DNA from 3 places in the Citrobacter telavivensis genome. Region 2 is predicted to be linked to each of the others. Evidence: predicted binding sites of a transcription regulator. Region 2 holds the regulator's gene; each other region holds the start of a gene.
The links. The regulator LexA, encoded in region 2, represses DNA repair genes until DNA is damaged. The targets are predictions, from matches to a motif close to TNCTGTATGTACATACAGNA.
Positions count from the first base shown of each region.

Region 1: a site for LexA is predicted at 2,932-2,951, ahead of dinG (ATP-dependent DNA helicase DinG). Genes of this name have one in related genera too.
Region 3: a site for LexA is predicted at 3,482-3,501, ahead of mutH (DNA mismatch repair endonuclease MutH). Genes of this name have one in related genera too.

Region 1 covers NZ_JBGUBF010000001.1:591,631-597,720, forward strand. Annotated here, with positions in the region: gene pcaB (3-carboxy-cis,cis-muconate cycloisomerase) at 1-1,294, shown strand, start outside; gene ACERJC_RS02770 (DASS family sodium-coupled anion symporter) at 1,328-2,749, shown strand; gene dinG (ATP-dependent DNA helicase DinG) at 2,966-5,143, shown strand; gene ACERJC_RS02780 (fimbrial protein) at 5,130-5,633, opposite strand; gene ACERJC_RS02785 (fimbrial protein) at 5,630-6,090, opposite strand, start outside.
Region 2 covers NZ_JBGUBF010000006.1:63,076-69,165, forward strand. Annotated here, with positions in the region: gene plsB (glycerol-3-phosphate 1-O-acyltransferase PlsB) at 1-1,660, opposite strand, end outside; gene ACERJC_RS20245 (diacylglycerol kinase) at 1,831-2,199, shown strand; gene lexA (transcriptional repressor LexA) at 2,323-2,931, shown strand; gene dinF (MATE family efflux transporter DinF) at 3,016-4,341, shown strand; gene ACERJC_RS20260 (CsbD family protein) at 4,472-4,681, shown strand; gene zur (zinc uptake transcriptional repressor Zur) at 4,759-5,274, opposite strand; gene ACERJC_RS20270 (conjugal transfer protein TraF) at 5,587-6,090, shown strand, end outside.
Region 3 covers NZ_JBGUBF010000002.1:547,876-553,965, forward strand. Annotated here, with positions in the region: gene lplT (lysophospholipid transporter LplT) at 1-241, shown strand, start outside; gene ACERJC_RS13670 (NADP(H)-dependent aldo-keto reductase) at 275-1,315, opposite strand; gene ygdR (lipoprotein YgdR) at 1,423-1,641, opposite strand; gene ACERJC_RS13680 (TerC family protein) at 1,779-2,492, opposite strand; gene mutH (DNA mismatch repair endonuclease MutH) at 2,557-3,252, opposite strand; gene rppH (RNA pyrophosphohydrolase) at 3,937-4,467, shown strand; gene ptsP (phosphoenolpyruvate--protein phosphotransferase) at 4,480-6,090, shown strand, end outside.

The DNA.
Region 1 (6,090 bases), on a different contig from region 2:
GCGTGCGGTGTTTGATGACTACGAACTCATTCGCAAATATGTCGAAGTGGAGGTCGCGCTCGCCAAAGCGCAGGCGCGCTGTGGGGTGATCCCGGAAGCGGCAGCCAAAGAGATCGCCGAGAAGTGCAATGCCGATACGCTGGATTTCGATTTGCTGCGCCATGAGACGGAAATCGTCGGTTACCCGATCCTGCCGCTCGTTCACCAGATTTCAAAGCAGGCTGGCGAGTCTGGCGGCTACGTGCACTGGGGAGCGACGACGCAGGACATTATGGACACGGCGGTGGTTCTGCAAATCCGTGATGCCTTTGAACTGATCGAGGCGGACATGGACCGGTTGCGTGCGACGCTGGCTGACCTGGCGCTGCGCTATCGTGATACGCCGATGGCCGGACGCACCCACTTACAGCAGGCGCTGCCGGTGACTTTTGGCTATAAAGCCGCCATCTGGCTGGACATGTTTGAACGCCATGCCGAACGTCTGCAACAGGCGCGTCCCCGCGTGCTGGTCGGTGAATTTGCCGGGGCTGCCGGCACGCTGGCGTCGCTGGGCGATAAAGGATTGGCGGTACAAAAAGCGCTGATGGAAGAGTTGGGCCTCAACGTTCCCACTTCCACCTGGCACGTGGCGCGCGACGGCTTTGCCGAAGCGGTGAACCTGCTGGCGGTCATGACCGGTTCGTTAGGGAAGATTGCGTATGACGTGATGCTGATGGCGTCGAACGAGTTTGGCGAACTGTATGAACCGTTCGTAAAAGGACGCGGTGCGAGCAGCACCATGCCGCAAAAACGCAACCCTATCTCCAGCGAACTGATGCTGGCCTGTGCAAAAGGCGTTCGTCAACAGGCCGGACTGATGCTGGATGCGATGGTTCAGGATCTGGAACGCGCGACCGGGCCGTGGCATGCGGAGTGGATTGCGATCCCGGAAAGTTTCGTGCTGAGCGCAGGCGCGCTGCATCAGGCCAACTTTATGCTGGCGGGACTGGAGGTCGATGAAGCGGCGATGCTGCGCAATCTGGGAATGACCAATGGACTGATTGTGGCAGAAGCCGTGATGATGGGACTGGCTCCGTACATCGGTCGCCAGGATGCCCACGATGTCGTCTATGACGCCTGTCGTATCGTCAATGAGAAGGGCGGTCACCTGGCAGACGTGCTGAACGCTATGCCGACAGTTGCACAGCGACTGGATCCGCAACTGATTCACCAACTGACCGATCCGGCAAATTACCTGGGAATGGCGCCTGAAATGGTCGATCAGGTGCTGGCCAAGTATCAGTCACGGAAATGAACGTTCTCGTGTTAACGGAATAAGGATATTGCTATGTCTACGAATTCTGTCGCGGGAAAGAAAGTTATCTCATTTCTGATCCCGCTGGTGATTGGCGCCGTCATTTGGTTTATTCCCGTCCCTGACGGGCTAACGCCGGCGGCCTGGCATATGTTTGCGATTTTTGCCGCGACCATTGCGGCTATCCTGACCCAACCGCTCCCTTCGGGGGCGGTCATGCTGATTGCGCTTTGCGTGGTTATCTTTAGTAAAACCTTGACCGAGGCAAAGGCGCTGTCGGGCTTTGCCTCTGGCACTGTGTGGCTGATTTTCTGCGCCTACGTGCTCTCGCTGGGATTTGTGACCTCCGGACTGGGGAAACGCATTGCTTATAAAATGCTGTCGCTGTTTGGTGGAAGCAGTCTGGGAATTGCCTATTCGCTCGGCGTTTCCGACCTGATTATGGCTCCGGCAATGCCTTCCGTGACGGCGCGTTCTGGCGGGATTATTTTCCCCATCGCCCGTTCAATCAACGACGTACTCGGCTCGGCACCCGGCGCGACCGGTAAGCGGATTGGTGATTTCTTAACGATGGTCTGCTTTCAGTTCACGCCGATCACCGGGGCGATATTTTTGACGGGGATGGCGGCAAACCCGCTGGTAGCAAGCCTGGCAAAATCCACGCTGGGTCTGGATATCACCTGGGGCGGATGGTTTATTTCCGCCGTAGTACCGGCGATGGTCTGCTTTTGCCTGATGCCGCTGCTGGTCTACAAGCTGCTGGATCCGGAACTGAAGCACACTCCGGAAGCCAAAGCGATGGGCAAACAGTCGCTCAGCGAACTGGGCGGAATGAGCAGTAATGAGAAAAAAGTGGCGGTAGGCTTTGTGCTGGCGCTGGTGGGCTGGGGAACCAGCCTGATAACCGGGATCTCCGCGACGTCGGTCGGGCTGGGTCTGGCGGCCTATTTGTTTGCGACCGGCGCGGTAAGCTGGAAAAGTCTCCTTAATGACCATGCCGCGTGGGATACGGTAATCTGGTTTAGCGTGATCATCAGCCTGGCGACGGGTCTGGCGGATCTGGGATTCATCAAATGGATGACGGTGAAGTTGGGCAGCGGGATTCAGGGATTCGGCGCGATGGAAGCCTTTATCGTGCTCGGGGTCCTGTATATCTATGTCCACTATCTGTTTGCCACCGCCACGGGGCACGTTGCCGCGCTGTACGCGCCGTTTGCCGCAACGGCGATTGCGGCCGGAGCGCCGCCGATGATGGTGGCAATCTGCTTCGGTATCTTCAGTAACCTGATGTGGGGGAACACGGAGTACGGTGGTGGACCCGGCCCTATCTACTTTGCGCAAGGCTATTTCGAGCGACCGCGGTTTTACCGAATCAACCTGTGCGTGGTGACGTTTAATGTGATCATCATCTTCGCGGTTGGGATGCTGTGGTGGAAGCTGCTGGGTTACTATTAAGTCGCAGCGCAGCTGCCTGATGGCGCTGCGCTTATCAGGCCTACGCGCTTATCCGGCCCGGAGTATGCTTAAACGTAGGCCGGATAAGGCGCAAGCCGCCATCCGGCACTTCGCCCCCGAGTTGCGAAGCGCTTTCCAGAACCGGCAAAAAAGGTACGTTCCAGGCCTGAAATGTGCCACAATAGTGGCTGTTTATACAGTATTTCAGGTTTTCTCATGGCATTAACCGCTGCGCTCAAAGCGCAAATCGCCGCCTGGTATAAGGCGCTTCAGGAACAGATCCCCGACTTTATCCCCCGTGCGCCGCAGCGGCAGATGATTGCCGATGTCGCGAAAACGCTGACCGGAGAAGAAGGGCGTCATCTGGCGATTGAAGCGCCCACCGGGGTGGGGAAAACCCTGTCTTATCTCATTCCCGGTATTGCCATTGCGCGGGAAGAGCAAAAAACGCTGGTGGTCAGTACCGCCAACGTGGCGTTGCAGGATCAGATTTACAGTAAAGATCTGCCATTACTGCGCAAAATCATTCCCGATCTTCGCTTTACCGCCGCGTTTGGTCGCGGTCGCTATGTGTGCCCGCGAAATCTGACGGCGCTGGCCAGTACTGAACCCACGCAGCAGGATCTGCTCGCGTTTCTTGATGATGAACTCACGGCGAACAACCAGGAAGAACAGAAGCGCTGTGCAAAGTTGAAAGACGCCCTCGACAGCTACAAGTGGGACGGCCTGCGCGATCATACGGATATCGCCATTGATGACGACCTCTGGCGGCGATTGAGCACCGACAAAGCCAGCTGCCTGAACCGCAACTGTCATTACTATCGTGAGTGCCCGTTCTTTGTGGCGCGTCGTGAGATTCAGGAAGCGGAAGTGGTGGTGGCAAACCATGCGCTGGTGATGGCAGCGATGGAAAGTGAAGCGGTGCTGCCGGACCCGAAAAACCTGCTGCTGGTGCTGGATGAAGGCCATCATCTGCCGGACGTCGCCCGCGATGCGCTGGAAATGAGTGCCGAAATCACCGCACCCTGGTATCGCCTGCAGCTGGATCTGTTCAGCAAACTGGTGGCGACCTGCATGGAGCAGTTTCGTCCCAAAACCACGCCGCCGCTGGCGAATCCGGAGCGTCTGAACGCCCATTGCGAAGAGTTGTATGAGCTTATCGCCTCGCTTAATAGCATTCTCAATCTGTACATGCCCGCCGGGCAGGAGGCGGAACATCGCTTTGCGATGGGAACACTGCCGGATGAAGTGATGGAGATTTGCCAGCGTCTGGCGAAGCTCACCGAAACGCTGCGCGGTCTGGCGGAGCTATTTTTAAACGATCTCAGCGAGAAAACCGGCAGCCACGATGTTGTGCGCCTGCACCGGGCTATTTTGCAGATGAACCGTGCGCTGGGGATGTTTGAGGCACAAAGCAAACTGTGGCGGCTGGCCTCACTGGCCCAGTCGTCCGGTGCGCCGGTGTCGAAATGGACGACGCGCGATGTGCGCGACGGGCAGCCTCACGTCTGGTTTCACTGTGTGGGGATCCGCGTGAGCGATCAGCTGGAGCGGCTACTCTGGCGCAGCGTGCCGCATATTATCGTCACCTCCGCCACGCTGCGTTCGCTTAACAGTTTTTCACGCCTGCAGGAGATGAGCGGTCTGAAGGAGAAAGCCGGAGACCGTTTTGTCGCGCTTGATTCGCCGTTTAACCACGTCGAACAGGGCAAAATCATTATTCCGCAGATGCGCTATGAGCCGCTAATTGATACCGAAGAGCAGCATATCGCGGAAATGGCTGCCTATTTTCGCGAACAGCTGGAAAGCAAAAAGCACACCGGCATGCTGGTATTGTTTGCCAGCGGACGGGCAATGCAGCGATTTCTGGAACACGTCACCGATTTGCGTCTGCTGTTGCTGGTCCAGGGTGACCAGCCGCGCTATCGGTTGGTGGAGTTGCACCGTAAGCGGGTGGAGAACGGCGAGCGTAGCGTGTTGATTGGGCTGCAATCTTTCGCCGAGGGGCTGGATCTGAAAGGGGATTTGCTCAGCCAGGTGCATATTCATAAAATAGCGTTCCCGCCCATTGACAGCCCGGTGGTGATCACCGAAGGCGAATGGCTCAAAAGCCTCAATCGCTATCCGTTTGAGGTGCAAAGCCTGCCCGCCGCCTCGTTTAATCTCATTCAGCAGGTGGGACGCCTGATCCGTAGCCACGGGTGCTGGGGAGAAGTGGTGATTTATGACAAACGGCTACTTACCAAAAACTATGGTCAGCGGCTGCTGAACGCGCTGCCGGTATTCCCAATTGAACAACCGGAAGTACCGGAAGTGAAAAAAAAACCGACAAAACTCGCCGCCGGGCGTAAAAAAAGCCTCCGTGCTAAGGGGCGCGGTCCTACTGGTAAATAAAGGTCACCTGAACCACGCTTGCGAATGTCCCGCCGCTGACCGGCATTGACGTTGCGTAGTAGCGGGCGGCCAGCGGGAAATCCGCCGTATGATCGTTTGGGTTGATTAACACGCTGAAGCTTGAGTGCGGTGCCAGCGCTATCTGATCCTGGGGATCGGCGAGCTCCAGCGCTAACCCTTTTGCCGTACCGGCATTGGCGAATTTCGTCGGATGGGTGCTGTCCGGCTGGCCGTGAAAGGTGGCGGTGGCTAGTACAGCGGTCGTCGGACATTTCGACAGCGTCAGATCAAACGTTTTCCATTTGCCGGTATCGCCCACCTCTTTAAAATCACTTGAGTTTGCCTTACCCAGACTCACCGTTAAATCCTGGCTGGCGCTGTCTACCTGGCAGGCGTTCGCGTAAATATTTCCGCGAATATTGATCTGGACTTCTTCCGCCTGGGACTGGCAAGTCAGTCCCAGCAGCAAAACGGCCAAAAACATTTTCATTTATAGGCCACCGTGATGGTTGCGACGGTGTTAGCCGTCCCCGGCGAAATGTCCGCGCTGGTTTGTTCGTAAGAGACGCTGAAGGGGTATTGCGACTGAATATTCGCATGTGTGATGAACGTGTTCATATATTGTTCAAAAACAGGTACCTGACCGTTGAAGAGCATTTTCACGCCCACACCCGTGGCGACGCCGCTTTCCGGAGTGAGCTTAATGACACCGGGATAATTCGTTTCATAGCCGTTGGCGCTGGCGATCATCATTTCCGGCTGTACGTCCTGATCGCAGAGCATGCCAATATTGAAAACCGACTGGGATACTAAAGTGCCTGGACCGGTAAAGCGGCTCAGCGGAACATCTCCGAGCGTGACGGTCAGGGATGCGGGCGATACGGCGCAGGTCACCGCTTTGACCTGGACATCACCAGAATATGAAATGGTGTTCGGGCTGTCTAAGC
Region 2 (6,090 bases):
CCAGATAACAGTTGAGCTGCTCGGTCAGTTGCTCGCGGGTCAGCGAACGCTGACGAGAAGCTAGCAGCGCGGTGCAGCACAGGTTCATGGCGTTTGCCGCACCCGCGTTGTTAATACGCACCATCAGCTCTGCCGCAATCCCGTTCACCGTTGGCGTCAGCCAGGCTGGACGCACGGCTTCGATGGGATCGATAGACTCGCGCCACTCCGGCACGTGGTGATTCAGGTATGTCATCAACGGCATCGGCTCGCCAAAGTTCACGTAGCCCTGACCGAGATTACGCAGCTTGCTCAAGCCACGCAGCATCTGCGGCAGACTCTCTTTCTCTTTGGTTGCCCCGCGCAGCTCTTTGGCATAGGTTCCCACTTCCATCACGTGTTCGTAACCGATGTAAATCGGCACCAGGGTGATCGGACGGGTGCCACCGCGCAGCATCGCCTGGATAGTCATCGACAGCGTGCCGGTTTTCGGATCCAGCAGACGACCGGTACGGGAACGACCGCCTTCGACAAAGTATTCAACCGAGTAGCCGCGGCTGAACAGTTCGCCCAGATACTCACGGAAGACGGTGGAATAGAGCTTATTGCCCTTAAAGGTACGACGAATGAAGAACGCGCCCAGGCGGCGGAAGATCGGGCCTGCCGGCCAGAAGTTCAGGTTGATACCCGCGGCAATATGCGGCGGCACCAGCCCCTGGTGGTAGAGCACGTAAGAGAGCAACAGATAGTCCATGTGGCTGCGGTGGCAGGGAACATAGACAATTTCGTGCCCGTCGTGCGCCAGCTGGCGCACGCGCTCAGCGTTGTGAACGTTAATCCCCTGATAGAGCCGGTTCCAGGTGAAGCCCAGGATACGGTCAGTCAGGCGAATCATCTCGTATGAGAAGTTGGCGGCGATCTCTTCCATCAGCGCAATCGCGTTTTGCTGCGCCTTTTCATGGGAGATTTTCTTGCTGCGCGCTTCATCTTCTACCGCGCGGGCAATCGCTTTGGACGCCAGCAGCTTGTTGAAGAGATCCTGACGTGCAGGCAGACGTGGCCCCACAGCAGCCAGTCGCTGACGGGCAAAGTGCATACGCGCCACGCGTGCCAGTTTCTGCGCAATGATTTTATCCGTGCCGTGCTCATCGGCCATGCGGCGCAGGGAGACGGAAGGAGAGAAACGGACAAAGCTGTCGCGACCCAGCCAGGAGACGGCAACGAATTTCTGGATGCCGTTAAGCATACGCAGCGGCGGGTTAACCTCACCCTTCTCGCGACCCGGTGAGCGTCCAAACATCACCGACACCGGCACCATTTGCACATCCAGATCCGGATTGCTGCGATGCAGGTCGAGATAGTTATGGAACAGCTTAATGGACTCTTCTTTCGGCGTGTAATAGGTGAACACCCGCGGTCCGCCGTGAATGAACACATAGCGCGGTAACTGCGTGCCATCGATCTCCAGCGGCTCTAATGGGTCGGGGAGATCGTGCGCCAGGCATTGCGCGCGCAGCGTCAGCAAGTCCGCTTTGGAGTTGTACGGTAAAACGTACATAATTGGACGAGAGGTATCGAGTCCTAACTCCGGGGCAGGATCTGCCGGAATAGACTTGCTTTTTACCAGTACGCTTAATGGTAAATTCAGGATTTTGTAGTAAATTCGTGGCCAGCCGGACATAAACGATGTAAAGCCTCTGGTTAATAATGCAATTGCGTTGCAAGGATATCAGAAAGTCATGTGAATTTCTGGTGTATCCCGTCATACTTCGCGCCGCGTTGCCTTAACTCGAATCACATGAGTTAACAAGACAATGTCATTGACGCCAATAATGCAAAAAGGTTCTTTTAATGGCTAATAATACCACTGGATTCACCCGAATTATCAAAGCCGCAGGCTATTCCTGGAAAGGTTTTCGCGCCGCGTGGATTAACGAGGCCGCGTTCCGTCAGGAGAGCGTGGCGGTTTTGCTGGCCGTGGCTATCGCCTGTTGGCTGGATGTGGATGCCATTACGCGCGTGCTGTTGATTGGCTCCGTCATGCTGGTCATGATTGTTGAAATCCTGAACAGCGCCATCGAGGCCGTGGTGGACCGTATTGGTTCTGACTATCACGAACTCTCTGGTCGCGCAAAAGATATGGGCTCGGCGGCGGTGCTGCTCTCTATCATTGTGGCGCTGATCACCTGGGGCATCCTGCTGTGGACACATTTTCGCTAAGGTTTTTTCGACCCTGATTCCATAACAAGTTAAATCTGCTGTTGAATGTGCAGTTTGTGGTTCCAAAATCACCTTTAGCTGTATATACTCACAGCATAACTGTATATACACCCAGGGGGCGGAATGAAAGCGTTAACGGCCAGGCAACAAGAGGTGTTTGATCTCATTCGGGATCACATCAGCCAGACAGGTATGCCACCGACGCGTGCAGAGATCGCACAGCGTTTGGGGTTCCGTTCCCCAAACGCGGCTGAAGAACACCTGAAAGCGCTGGCGCGTAAAGGAGCAATTGAAATCGTCTCCGGCGCTTCTCGCGGCATTCGACTGCTGCAGGAAGAAGAAGAGGGTTTACCACTCATCGGTCGTGTTGCGGCGGGCGAACCCTTGCTGGCGCAGCAGCACATTGAAGGCCATTATCAGGTGGATCCGTCTTTGTTTAAGCCGAATGCCGATTTCCTGCTGCGCGTCAGCGGAATGTCGATGAAAGATATCGGCATTATGGATGGCGATTTGTTGGCGGTACACAAAACCCAGGATGTGCGTAATGGCCAGGTGGTTGTGGCGCGTATCGACGACGAAGTGACGGTCAAACGCTTGAAAAAACAGGGCAACAAAGTTGAGTTGCTGCCTGAAAACAGCGAATTTAAACCTATCCTGGTTGACCTTCGCGAACAGAATTTCACCATCGAAGGATTGGCCGTTGGCGTCATCCGTAACGGTGAATGGCTGTAGTATTCCTGTAGGCCGGATGAGGCGTTTACGCCGCCATCCGGCACTCTCACCACTCTCGTTATAACCTCTTCTCAGGCTCGCTCCATGCCGTTTTTTGCTTCTGCTGACAAAGCGCTCTGGCGTCTCGCCTTACCGATGATTTTCTCCAATATCACCGTTCCGCTGTTGGGACTGGTGGATACGGCGGTCATTGGTCACCTGGACAGCCCCGTGTATCTCGGCGGGGTGGCGGTGGGGGCGACGGCAACCAGTTTTCTGTTCATGCTCCTGCTCTTTTTACGCATGAGCACGACCGGGTTGACGGCGCAGGCGTTCGGTGCGAAGAATCCTCAGGCGCTGGCGCGGGCTCTGGTGCAACCGCTGATCCTGGCGTTGGGCGCAGGGGCAGTGATTGCGCTCTTTCGTACACCGATTATCGATCTGGCGCTGCACATTGTGGGTGGTAGCGAAGCGGTGCTGGAACAGGCAAGACGGTTTCTGGCCATTCGCTGGCTGAGCGCCCCGGCATCGCTGGCGAATTTGGTACTGCTCGGTTGGTTACTGGGCGTACAGTACGCGCGTGCGCCGGTGATCCTGCTGATTGTCGGCAATATCCTGAATATTGTGCTCGACCTCTGGCTGGTGATGGGGTTGCACATGAACGTGCAAGGGGCCGCGCTGGCGACGGTGATCGCGGAATATGCGACGCTGCTGATCGGTTTGCTGATGGTGCGCAAGGTGTTGCACCTGCGTGGCGTCTCCCTCGTTATGCTCAAACAGGCCTGGCGGGGAAACATTCGTCGTCTTCTGGCGCTCAATCGCGACATCATGCTGCGTTCACTGCTGCTGCAACTCTGCTTTGGCGCTATCACCGTGCTGGGGGCCAGACTGGGCAGCGATATCATCGCCGTTAACGCCGTATTGATGACGCTGCTGACGTTTACGGCCTATGCGCTGGATGGCTTTGCTTACGCCGTGGAGGCGCATTCCGGTCAGGCCTATGGTGCCCGCGACGGCAGTCAGTTACTGGAAGTCTGGCGTGCCGCGTGCCGTCAGTCTGGTATCGTCGCGCTGCTGTTTTCACTGGTTTATTTACTCGCCGGCGAACCGATCGTTGCGCTGCTGACATCACTACCGCAAATCCAACAACTGGCCGATCGCTACCTGCTCTGGCAGGCGATTTTGCCTCTGGTCGGCGTCTGGTGCTATCTGCTGGATGGCATGTTTATCGGCGCAACGCGGGCGGCTGAAATGCGCAACAGCATGGCGGTGGCCGCCGCCGGGTTTGCGCTGACGCTATTCGCGCTACCCGTGTTGGGTAATCACGGTTTATGGCTGGCGTTGGCGGTATTTCTGGCGCTGCGTGGGCTGTCATTAGCCTGGATCTGGCGGCGTCACTGGCGAAACGGAACCTGGTTTGCTGTCTCGTAATGGTTAAAGATTCTGAATAGTGAATTTAACCCAGAATCTATGACTACACTTAATCTCACGTCCAGCAGAAAACGAACGCAGTTGGGCGGTTTACTCTCACTATTCACAGCCTAATAAAGAGGACGTTATGATGAATAAAGACGAAGTCGGCGGTAACTGGAAACAGTTCAAAGGTAAAGTGAAAGAGCAGTGGGGCAAACTGACCGATGACGATATGACGGTCATTGAAGGTAAGCGTGATCAGCTGGTGGGTAAAATCCAGGAACGTTATGGTTACGCGAAAGACCAGGCGGAGAAAGAGGTCGATAGCTGGGAAAAACGCAACGACTATCGCTGGTAATCCCCCCTCTTACCCGTGAGTACAAGGATGTACACCCCTCTGTTTGCTTCGGGCGGCATCGCGTGCCGCCCACGCCCTTAACGGGGCTTCTTTTTAACCTGAATCGAATGGTCGTGCTGGCACTCGCCAGGATGACGACAGGCTTCTACTTCCACGCAGGCTGAACATAATCCGTGTGCTTCAATGACATTGTGGCGCAGGGCAAATCCCATCTTCGCTGCCAGCGTATGCATAATGTCTTCCACGCCTTCCGCACACTCTTCCTTCACCGCGCCGCAGCGGTCACAGATAAACATGGCGGAAGTATGGGTCGGCTGATCGAACAGGTAGCACAACACGTAGCTGTTGGTGGATTCGACTTTATGCACAAACCCTTGTTCAAGCAGAAAATCGAGGGCGCGATAGACCGTTGGCGGCTTGGCCTGCGGTTCGGATTCACGCAGCAGGTCGAGCAGATCGTAAGCGCTAATCGCGCCTTCCTGCAGGCTCATCAGACGCAACACTTCGAGGCGCTGTGGGGTCAGGCGCACATTGCGTTGCGCGCACAGTTTTTCAGCTTGCGCCAGCAACTCTTGCGTTGTGGTCTTTTCCATTGGGCACCTCGGATCGCATGGAGTAAGAAAACCCTCACTTTATCATGTTATGGGAGAAACGCCGAGTTCCAGACCAGAGCGATAAATCGCCCGCTAATCTTTCCCTGATTTACAAACTCTTCTATATATATTGAGGCATGTCACAAAAATAAACGCCCCGGCGATAAAAGGACGGGGCAAAACAGGCAACTTTTTCCTTGTTAATCACAGCAATGCTCCAGCTTTGTCCGGTTGATACTGGCAGAGACGATTTTCACCTGCGAATAAAATGGGCTTACTGTGAATAAAAATTTGAATATTTTGGTGGTGGCGATGACGGGCTCGCTGTTGGCGTCTCAAACCGCGAGTGCCGCGAATTCCTGGACAGAAGCGCGTAATGACGCGATGGGCGGCACGGGCGTGGCGTCAGCAAATTATGGCAGCGGCGTACTCATCAACCCGGCATTATTGGCGAAGTCACAGCCGGATGATGACATTACGGTGATCTTCCCGGCTATCGGTGGACAGATTTCCGACAAGGATAATCTGCGCGATAAGATTGATGATGTCACCGACGACGTGAATAACTACCGCCGCTCCCTGGACAATATCAACCCCCTCGATCTCTTTGTTCCCGGCAGCGCAGGCTACCGGCAGGTGTCTAATGCCGCGGGCGATCTGGCTGACCAACTGGAATCCCTGAAAGGGAAAACGGCCAGTGCGAAAGCCGGGGGCGGGCTTGCGGTCAGCATTCCGAACGATGTGTTAGCCGTGGCCTTTGTGGCGAAAGCCAACGCCCGCGCCCGTGTGAGTTCGTCTATTGATCAGGGCGACATC
Region 3 (6,090 bases), on a different contig from region 2:
CGGCTTCTTTGTGGTTCCACTGAATGCGCTGTTGCAGGAGCGCGGAAAGAAGAGCGTCGGCGCGGGTAATGCGATTGCGGTACAGAACCTCGGTGAGAACAGTGCGATGCTGTTGATGCTGGGGCTCTACTCGCTGGCGGTATGGGTAGGGATCCCGGTCATTGCCGTGGGTATCGGTTTTGGCGGTCTGTTCGCGCTGGCCATTGCGGCGCTGTGGATCTGGCAGCGCCGTCAGGCGTAATCAACGCGCCGGAATTCCTCCGGCGCGCTTCTGTTACGGTGCAGGATAGGTGTAAACCTGATGCACCGCTTCAATCTCTGCCAACACCTCTTCGCTTAACTCCAGATGTAAGCTCTCAACGTTGGTTTTCAGTTGTTCCATGGTGGTGGCGCCAAGCAGCGTACTGGCAACAAACGGCTGACGACGAACGAATGCCAGCGCCATCTGCGCCGGACTGAGGTTATGGCGTCTGGCTATCTCCACATACGCGGCCACGGCTTTTTGCGTCTGCTCGCCGCTGTAGCGGGTAAAACGACTAAACAGCGTATTGCGCGCCCCGGCCGGTTTCGCGCCGTTCAGGTATTTACCGGTCAGCGTGCCAAATCCCAGACAGGAATAGGCCAGCAGTTCGACGCCTTCGTACTGGCTCACTTCCGCCAGTCCCACTTCAAAACTGCGGTTGACCAGACTGTAAGGGTTCTGGATGGTGACAATGCGCGGCAGGTCATGTTTATCCGCCAGGTGCAGATAGCGCATCACGCCAAAGGCCGTTTCATTTGAGACGCCGATGTAGCGAATCTTACCCGCGCGCTGAAACTCGGCCAGCGCATCCAGCGTATCCAGCAGCGACACCACCGGCGCGGCATCGGTCCAGCTGTAACCGAGCTTGCCAAAACAGTTGGTCGGGCGCTGCGGCCAGTGAACCTGGTAGAGATCCAGATAATCGGTTTGCAGACGCTTCAGGCTGTCGTGCAGCGCTTCGCGGATGTTCTTACGATCCAGTGCCTGGTTCGGACGAATGCTGTTGTCGTTATTACGCGACGGGCCGCTGACCTTGGAGGCGACAATCAGTTTTTCACGGTTGCCATGTTTGGCCAGCCAGTTTCCGACGTAAGTTTCGGTGAGCCCCTGGGTTTCCGGGCGCGGCGGGACCGGGTACATTTCGGCCACGTCGATCAGGTTAATGCCGTTGGCGACGGCATAGTTGAGCTGTGCATGTGCGTCGGCTTCGCTATTTTGTTCACCAAACGTCATTGTGCCCAGCCCCAGTGTACTAACTTCAAGCGAGCTGTGGGGTATACGGTGATATTGCATAGCCGTTTCCTTTTTATAATCACGACATAAGGATTATAAAAATGGCTGAGGGAAGGGAAAAAGGGAAGAAAAATTGTTAAGGCCAGCAGCGTGGCTGACCTCAACCCTCAACGTTCAATGATCTGAGAAACCTCGTCACGGTTAATTTGCATGGCGTTGCCCTGCTGGTCGTGGTAGCTCACCAGACCGGTATCATCGTCAATCTCGGGTTTCCCGTCGGTCAGGATCATCCGACCATCTTTGGTCGCCATCACATAGTCGCTACTACAGCCGGAAACAGCAAAAGCCAGTCCAACTGCGGAAATTATCACTGCCCATTTTTTCATCCATTTATCCTCACGTGGCCTGCGTCTGATAATAGTCTAGTAATAACCTGACGTTATGGGCAGGAAAAGCAGGAAAATCTTAAACTGAGAGGGGAAAAGGAAAGAATTTCGCTCCCCACCGGGAGCGAAAAAGGCAATTACAACGGGTTTTTTTTGTTTCGCAACAGGTTCAGGCTCTCGACCGCAATCGAGAAGAACATGGCGAAATAGATGTAACCCTTCGGCACGTGAACATCGAAACTTTCCAGAATCAGGGTGAAGCCCACCAGAATCAGGAACGACAGCGCCAGCATCTTCACGGACGGGTGTCGGTCGACAAACTCGCCAATAGGACGTGCTGCAAACATCATTACGCCAACGGCAATCACCACCGCCGCCATCATAATGAACAGATGATCGGACAAACCGACCGCCGTGATCACCGAGTCCAGGCTGAAGATGATGTCGAGCAGCATGATTTGCACGATTGCTCCCAGGAAGGAGGTGACGCGCATGTTCATCCCTTCTTCTTCACCTTCAATGGATTCGTGGATCTCCTTACTCGCTTTCCAGATCAGGAACAATCCGCCGAGCAGAAGGATCAGGTCGCGGGCGGAAATGGCCTCACCAAACACGTCAAACAGCGGATTGGTCAGCCGGGTCACCCAAGCGATGGAGGCCAGCAGCGCCAGACGCATGATCATCGCCGCCGCAAGACCCAGACGTCGGGCATGTGCGCGTTGCGCAGTCGGGAGTTTTGCAACCACCAGAGAGAGGAAAATAATATTATCGATCCCAAGCACGATCTCCAGCAGCGTCAGCGTACCGAGCGCAAGCCAGGCGTTAGGATCGGTTATCCATGCAAATAACATTGAACAAAGTCCTGCCAAAAAAAAGAAGCGCTAATTATATGCTTCCGGGGCACCAGGCGAAAGTCTAACGCTGCTGTAACAAAAAGTGGCGTTCCAGCAGGGCGCGTGTGAAGTTCTTTTTCAGATAAAAACCACGCGGCAACGTCAGTATTGGCTCGCCCTGGGCGCCGATGGCCTCGGTGAGCGCTTTGGCGTTTGCCGCCTTTGGTCTCAGTTGTAAAAATTCGCCATGCCGGGCGGTAATGCGTTCAACCTGACCGAGCACAATCATGTCCATTAACTCTTCCCAGTCCAGACGCAACTGACGGTCTTCTTCTTCATCGGGACTCCACAGCACCGGCGAACCCACCCGCCGTTGTGCGAGGGGAATGCTGCGCTCGCCTTCCACCGGGATCCACAGCACTCGCTTCAGTTTGTGCCGCACGTGGCTGGTTTCCCACGTTACGCCACTGTTTCCCGTCAGCGGCGCGACGCAGACAAAGGTGGTTTCGAGCGGGCGCCCAAGGCTGTCCACAGGAATGGTTTTCAACTCAACGCCGAGTGCGGCGAAATCCTGCTCAGGCTTACTTCCGGCGCTGGCGCCCAGCCAGAGTTCCAGCAACACGCCGATCCAGCCTTTGTCCCGCTTGAGATCTTTCGGCGCAACAATGCCCGCCAGCGCAGCCAGTTCGCCTAACGAATAGCCCGAAAGCTGCTGCGCCTGCTGGAGCAGAAGGGCTTCAGATTCCGGCGGAAAGCGTAAAGGATGGAGTCCGGACATGGCGTCATACCTTAGGTGAAAAAATAAACAATGATTTTATACCGTGGAAAAGAAGTTTATCGTTTTCCACATGCGATATCCAATGCCATGATTTATATTGATTTTTAGTTTACGGCATCACGTGTTGCGCAACACCAGAATGGGTTTTCCATTTCTGGTCACTGAAAATAAACAGGATCTTACACCATGTTATCCACAGAAAGATGGGATAACTGTGAAAAACCCCGACTACTGTTTCCATTTACAGCCTTGACGTGCGACGAAAATCGAATTTTTACACAATTTGTGTTTAACTTATTGGCACAATCTGTGGATAAAGTCGGCGCTGTTCGATCTTTCATCAGCCTGAGGATCGTCAGTGTGATACTTGTCACTTTTTTGCCTGATAACAGGTGGGATGACCAAGTAACCTCATGAATATAAGAAAAGATTTTTTTCACCCTGTCGGCAGTTTATTCAAACTGTACCGGTTTTTCCCGGAGTAATTCCGTACTTCTTCACAACTCTATCCACAGAAAAGGTGAATAAAATCGCCCATATGGGTGAGTGTCTGTTTATAACTTTGTCTTTAACTGTGAGTTATTCAATTGTTATTAGATGCACACCGTCTTAACTCAGTGGTTTACCGTCTGTCAGGAGTGTGAAACAATCATTCTCATATAAGGTTTATATTGAGGTAGTCCGGTGATTGATGACGATGGCTACCGCCCAAATGTAGGTATCGTAATTTGTAATCGTCAGGGGCAGGTGATGTGGGCCCGGCGGTTTGGTCAGCACTCCTGGCAGTTCCCACAGGGTGGGATAAACCCAGGAGAATCAGCAGAACAGGCGATGTACCGGGAACTGTTTGAAGAAGTAGGGTTAAGCCGTAAAGATGTGCGAATCCTTGCCTCTACTCGCAACTGGTTGCGTTACAAGTTACCAAAACGTTTGGTGCGTTGGGATACAAAGCCGGTATGTATCGGCCAGAAACAAAAGTGGTTTCTTTTGCAGTTGATGAGCGGGGACGCGGAAATCAATATGCAAACCAGCAGCACTCCTGAGTTCGACGGCTGGCGTTGGGTAAGTTACTGGTACCCGGTCCGGCAAGTGGTTTCATTTAAACGCGATGTCTACCGCAGGGTGATGAAAGAGTTCGCAAGTGTTGTGATGGCGCTTCAGGAAACGACGCCGAAGCCGCAAAGTACACCTGCTTATCGACGTAAAAGAGGTTAAGCCACGCAAATTATGCTCACCCGCCTGCGCGAAATAGTCGAAAAGGTGGCCAGTGCTCCGCGTCTTAATGAAGCGCTGAATATTCTGGTTACTGACATCTGTCTTGCGATGGATACAGAGGTCTGCTCGGTTTATCTGGCCGATCATGACCGGCGTTGTTATTACCTCATGGCGACGCGGGGGCTTAAAAAACCGCGCGGTCGCACTGTCGCACTCGCGTTTGATGAAGGTATCGTCGGCCTGGTTGGCAGGCTGGCGGAACCTATCAACCTTGCCGATGCGCAAAAACATCCCAGTTTTAAATATATCCCCTCGGTAAAAGAAGAGCGCTTCCGTGCCTTCCTCGGGGTGCCGATCATTCAGCGTCGTCAACTGCTGGGCGTCCTCGTTGTACAGCAGCGTGAACTGCGCCAGTATGACGAAAGCGAAGAATCTTTCCTCGTGACGCTCGCCACGCAGATGGCGGCGATCCTGTCACAATCTCAGCTTACCGCCCTGTTCGGCCAGTATCGCCAGACGCGTATTCGTGCGTTACCGGCGGCACCGGGCGTGGCGATCGCAGAAGGCTGGCAGGACGCGACGCTGCCGCTGATGGAGCAGGTGTATCAGGCCTCGACGCTGGATCCTGCTCTGGAGCGTGAGCGCCTGACCGGTGCGCTGGAAGAGGCGGCAAATGAGTTTCGCCGTTACAGCAAGCGGTTTGCCGCAGGCGCGCAGAAAGAGACCGCTGCGATATTCGATCTCTATTCGCACCTGCTCTCCGACGCCCGACTGCGACGCGAACTGTTTACCGAAGTCGATAACGGTTCGGTGGCAGAGTGGGCGGTCAAAACGATCATCGAAAAGTTTGCCGAACAGTTTGCCGCGCTGAGCGACAACTACCTCAAAGAGCGTGCGGGCGATCTGCGTGCGCTGGGTCAGCGACTGCTGTTTCATCTTGATGATTCCGTACAAGGGCCAAATGCCTGGCCAGAACGCTTCGTGCTGGTGGCTGACGAACTCTCTGCCACGACGCTGGCGGAACTGCCGCAGGACCGACTGGCGGGTGTTGTGGTTCGCGACGGGGCGGCCAACTCCCATGCTGCCATTATGGTGCGTGCGTTGGGCATTCCCACCGTGATGGGGGCTGATATCCAGCCGTCTGTACTGCACCGGCGTACGCTGGTGGTGGATGGCTATCGCGGTGAGTTGCTGGTCGATCCTGAACCGGTATTGATCCAGGAATATCAGCGGCTTATCAGTGAAGAAAACGAGCTTAGCCGTCTGGCGGAAGATGACGTCAATTTACCTGCACAGCTGAAAAGCGGCGAGCGGGTCAAGGTCATGCTGAACGCGGGGCTCAGCCCGGAGCATGAAGAAAAGCTGGGCAGTCGTATCGACGGTATTGGCCTGTATCGCACCGAAATTCCCTTTATGCTGCAAAGCGGTTTTCCTTCTGAAGAGGAGCAAGTGGCGCAGTATCAGGGTATGTTGCAGATGTTTAACGACAAGCCAGTGACGCTACGAACGCTGGACGTTGGCGCGGACAAACAGTTGCCGTACATGCCGATCAGCGAGGAGAATCCCTGCCTGGGTTGGCGAGGGATCCGCATTACGCTCGACCAGCCAGAGATCTTCCTTGTC